DNA from 2 places in the Gryllotalpicola koreensis genome. Region 2 is predicted to be linked to the other one. Evidence: predicted binding sites of a transcription regulator. Region 2 holds the regulator's gene; the other holds the start of a gene.
What was found. Region 2 encodes LexA, which represses DNA repair genes until DNA is damaged. Its sites were predicted from a motif close to TCGAACANNTGTTCGA; they were not measured.

Region 1: ABD708_RS04200 (HNH endonuclease signature motif containing protein) is a predicted target of LexA. The motif match lies at 1,179-1,194, and genes of this name have one in related genera.

What each region holds. Positions count from the first base shown of each region.
Region 1 is NZ_BAABBW010000001.1:880,060-882,257, forward strand. It holds gene ABD708_RS04200 (HNH endonuclease signature motif containing protein) at 1-1,135, opposite strand, end outside; gene ABD708_RS04205 (ASCH domain-containing protein) at 1,255-1,725, shown strand; gene ABD708_RS04210 (hypothetical protein) at 1,954-2,198, shown strand, end outside.
Region 2 is NZ_BAABBW010000006.1:201,934-204,131, forward strand. It holds gene hflX (GTPase HflX) at 1-73, shown strand, start outside; gene ABD708_RS18145 (methylenetetrahydrofolate reductase) at 70-1,041, shown strand; gene lexA (transcriptional repressor LexA) at 1,065-1,766, opposite strand; gene ABD708_RS18155 (LysM peptidoglycan-binding domain-containing protein) at 2,016-2,198, shown strand, end outside.

The DNA of each region.
Region 1 (2,198 bases), on a different contig from region 2:
TGAGTTGCGCCCCGGTGAGGGGTTCGGGCCTCCCGTCGAGCCAGGCGATGCCGTCGGCTCCGGGTGGGGGTGTGGCGGGTGGCCGGTGCGTGCTCGTGCCCGAGGCGGCGTCGGGTGGCTGACCGGGCGGTCCGTCGTGCGGTGGGCTGTTTCTGCGTGCGGCATCCGCGGTGATCGCTTTCTTCAGCTCACTCGTGGTGACGGCGATGGTCACGGTGGGGGTGTACTTCCCGAACACGCCGGAGGAGGTGACGCCGGCGGTGAGGAACGCCGTGAAGGTGTCGGCGAGGAGCTGTTCGTTGGTGCGGGCGTCCTGTTGGAGTTCTTCCGCGCGGGCGCGTTCCTCGTCGGTCATGAACCTGGGGCCGCCGAGGCGGGGGGAGAGGTGGCGGCGGATGGGGGTCCAGATCTGGGCGTCGGTGGCGGGGTCGACGAGGAGGTCGTACTTCACCATCCCGTCGCCGCGGACGGTGCGTTTCAGGGACCGCTGCTCGTAGAGGCGCTGTGCGTTCTGCTGCGCCCATTCCCGGTCGAGGACCGCCCGGGTGGCTTTGGCGGCACGCCCGGCGTCTTCGGGGGTGAGCTCGCCGTCCCAGCAGTCGGCGATGAGCCGCAGGACCGCCTGCCGGTAGGCGGGGGTGGAGGCGTCGTCGCGGGGCTGCCCGAGTCCGGAGGTGATCCGGTCGGCGTGCTCGGCCGGCAGCCACCCGTTTCTGACCGCGACGGCGATCGGCGCCGACCACGCACCCGGCAGTGCGGCGAGGACCTCGATCGACCGGGGCCCGGCATCGGCCGGCTCAGGTGCGACAGCCTGCGCGGTCTCGAGCAGGACGCCCACCCGCACGGCCTTCCGCGCATCCGTGAGAGACGACCCGGTCAGGCGCTGCACGAGCTCGGCCCCCGACTTGACGCCTGCTTTCCTGGCGAGTGACTCGGGACCCAGCTCGCGCCGTGACCGCGTCTCGATCTCGGCCGCGGCGATCGCCGCGGAGCTCTGCATCACGGCGGCCGCCTGCCCGAGGAGCCGCACGAACTCCGTGAGCTCGCCGTCGCTCAGCCTCTCGATGTCGCAGGCATGCGGAAGCATTCCGGCCACGAGGCCGGGAAGCTCACGAACACCTGAACTGATCGACATGACCCCAAGCTACAACCCGCCACCGACATTCAAGGCCGAACATTCAAATATGTGTACAACCCGCCGAAACCACACCTGTGAACGCAGAGACCCACCCCACCCCGCGCTAGCGTGACCTCGTGAGCGACAACCCCCTACAGCGCTTCTGGGTCGCCGCCCGCGCCGCGGTTCCACGACTCCCCGAAGAGCGCCCCGAAGCCTGGGCCTTCGGCGCGAGCTCCGACCCCGCTCAGGCCGACAGACTGCTAACACTCGTGCTCGACGGCGTGAAGACGGCCACCTCGTCGTCCGCGTGGGACTACGAAGCGGCGCAGGAACCGCTCCCCGAGCCGGGAGACTTCAGCATCATCTGCGACAGCACGGGTCGACCGCGCGCCGTGATCGAGACCACCGCCGTCGAGGTGACGCCGTTCAACGAGGTCGACGCAGCGCACGCGGCGGCTGAGGGCGAAGGCGATCGCACCCTCGCGTACTGGCGCCGCGAGCACGAGCGGTTCTGGCGCGCGCACTCCGAGAACGATCGCGGCTTCGCGGCGGACATGCCCGTTGTCTGCGAGCGCTTCGTCGTCGTCTTCGCACTGCGGCCCTGAACACTACCGGCGAAGACCTGGTCGCCGTCGCCGACATCCACAGCCACCTTGGCCCGGACGCCGCATGCATGCAGCAGAAGTGCGACGACTCTTCCCTTGCACCGCGACGGATGTCGAGAGGAGTCCACATTCTGCAGCACCTGTGTCGCTTCCTCGCCGGCCCCCGCGACAGGCTTGACGTGCGATCGCGCATCATGCATCTGATGCTCGATGACCTACTCTGGAAGGGTGAGGACGACATTGGATATCGACAAGCACGTCCTCGACTTCGCTCGCGGTCGAGCGCGGTTGAAGGGCATCACGCTGGGGCAGGCGATCTCGGAGCTTGCCTCGGCGGGCATCTCCCAACTCGGCGCCGATTCTTCGGGCGCGTCTTCACCCCGCACCGTCCGTCATCCCAACGGGCTGGTGACGTTCAGCCCCGTCCCGGGGCACGTCATCACTCAAGAACTGATCGACCACGTCCAAGACGA
Region 2 (2,198 bases):
CTCGGCGCTCATCGACCCCAGCCGCGTGGCGCAGTTCGAGCCGTACCGACTCGAGGCGGTCGACCGGGCGTGAGGCACGTCCCGTTCTCCTTCGAGCTGCACCCCGCCCGCTCGCCGCTGATCGCGCAGCAGCTGCCCGGTCGCATCGCGCGGCTCGCGGCCGCGGGGCCGGAGTTCATGTCGGTGACCTACGGTGCCGGCGGGTCGTCGCAGGGCGCCTCGCTCGACGTGCTGAGGCTTCTGATCGACCACCACCCCGAGGTGCGCACCATGGCGCACCTCACGTGCGTGGGCTCGACCGTGCAAGGCACGCACGAGACCGTGCGGACCTTTCTGGATGCCGGAGTGCACAGCTTCCTCGCCGTGCGCGGTGACCTCCCGGCGGGGTTCAGCGAAGGCGCCTTCCCCGGTGATCTTCGCTCGGGGGCCGAGCTCGTCCAGCTGATCCACGCTGTGCAGCACGAGCGCACTCCGTGGCGCGAGGTGCCTTTACCCGGCACGCGCGGCATCACCCTTGATCGAGACGGCCGCGAGCGGATCGTCATCGCCGTGGCCGCGTTCGCGAACGGGCATCCCTCGTCGCGGTCCGTCGAGCAGGACATCGACACCTTGCTCGCGAAGCAGGCGGCCGGTGCCAATCTCGCGATCACGCAGCTGTTCTTCCACGCCGACGACTACTTCCGCCTGCTCGATAGGGCGCGCGCCGCAGGGGTCGAGTTCCCGATTCTGCCCGGGATCATGCCCGTGACGACGCTGCCGGCTCTCGCACGCAGCCTTGAGCTGTCCGGCGAGCCGATGCCCTCTGACCTCGCCGCTGCGCTCGATGCGGAGACGACTTCCGAGGGCCAGCGCGAGGTCGGCATCGACTACGCGGCGCGGCTGGCGGAGCGGCTGGTCGAGGGCGGCGCTCCGGGCATCCATCTCTACACCCGCAACCTGCACGAGACACCGCTGGCGGTGCTCGCGCGCGCGGCGTTCATCGACGCGACGCGCTACAGCGAGCTCGTGGCGCCGGACTTCGCTGCGGCGCCGCTTCCCTGAGTCTCGAGAGCCTCTGAGTGCGCTCAGACGGCGCGCAGCACCGCCACGACCTTGCCGAGCACGACCGCCTCGTCCCCGAGGATCGGCTCGAAGGCGGAGTTCCGCGGCAGCAGCCAGGTGTGGCCGTCACGCTGCCGGAACACCTTGACGGTTGCCTCGCCTTCGAGCATCGCGGCGACGATGTCGCCGTTGATCGCGTCTTGCTGCTGTCGAACGACCACCCAGTCGCCATCGCAGATCGCTGCGTCGATCATCGACTCGCCCGCGACCTTGAGCATGAAGAGGTCGCCGTTGCCGACGAGCCGGCGGGGGAGCGGGAAGACCTCTTCCACCTGCTGTTCCGCCGTGATGGGCACGCCGGCCGCGATGCGGCCGACGAGCGGCACGAGCATGGCGTCACCGACGGGCGCCTTCGCCTCGAAGTCATCGGTCTGCTCGGTCGGCGAGGGCGGGTCGATTAGGATCTCGAGCGCGCGCGGCCGGTTTGGGTCGCGGCGCAGGTAGCCGGAGAGCTCGAGCTGGTTGAGCTGGTGGGTCACGCTCGACAGCGAGGCGAGGCCCACGGCGTCGCCGATCTCGCGCATGCTCGGCGGATAGCCTCGCGCGGCCAGCGACTTCTTGATCACGTCGAGGATGGCGAGCTGCTTGTCGCTGAGGTTCTTGCGGCGTCGGGTGCGCCGCTTGGGTGCGGTGCCGGTGTCCTTGCTGACGGCGTCTGTGGTCACGTGAATCCCCAATGTCAGTGGTCCCTGGTTGCATTTCGACCAGTGAGCCACACATTAGCGTCAAACGCCCTCTGTGTAGGGGATTTGTTCGAGCGAGTCGCCGAAACCGGTGGATAACTTCGCTAATGAGCCGGGGCTTGCGCTCACATCGAATCGAAGATAGGTTCGGAAATGTCGAATACGTCGAACATGCGTTCCGAATCAGGTGACGAAGGTAGAGGTACTGAGATGACCAGCATCACAGTTCACATGTCTGCAGGGCCCGTGCGCCGCACGGCTGCGGCCCCCGCCGCGCGCTCGCACCTGCGCCTCACCCGGCGCGGCAGGCTGGTGCTTGTGGCCGCTGCGGCCGCGCCGCTCGTCGCGGCCGCCGTCTGGTTCGGCGTGAGCTCCGGCTCGGCGGCAGCCGGCGGAGTCTCCGCCGGCGCGCCG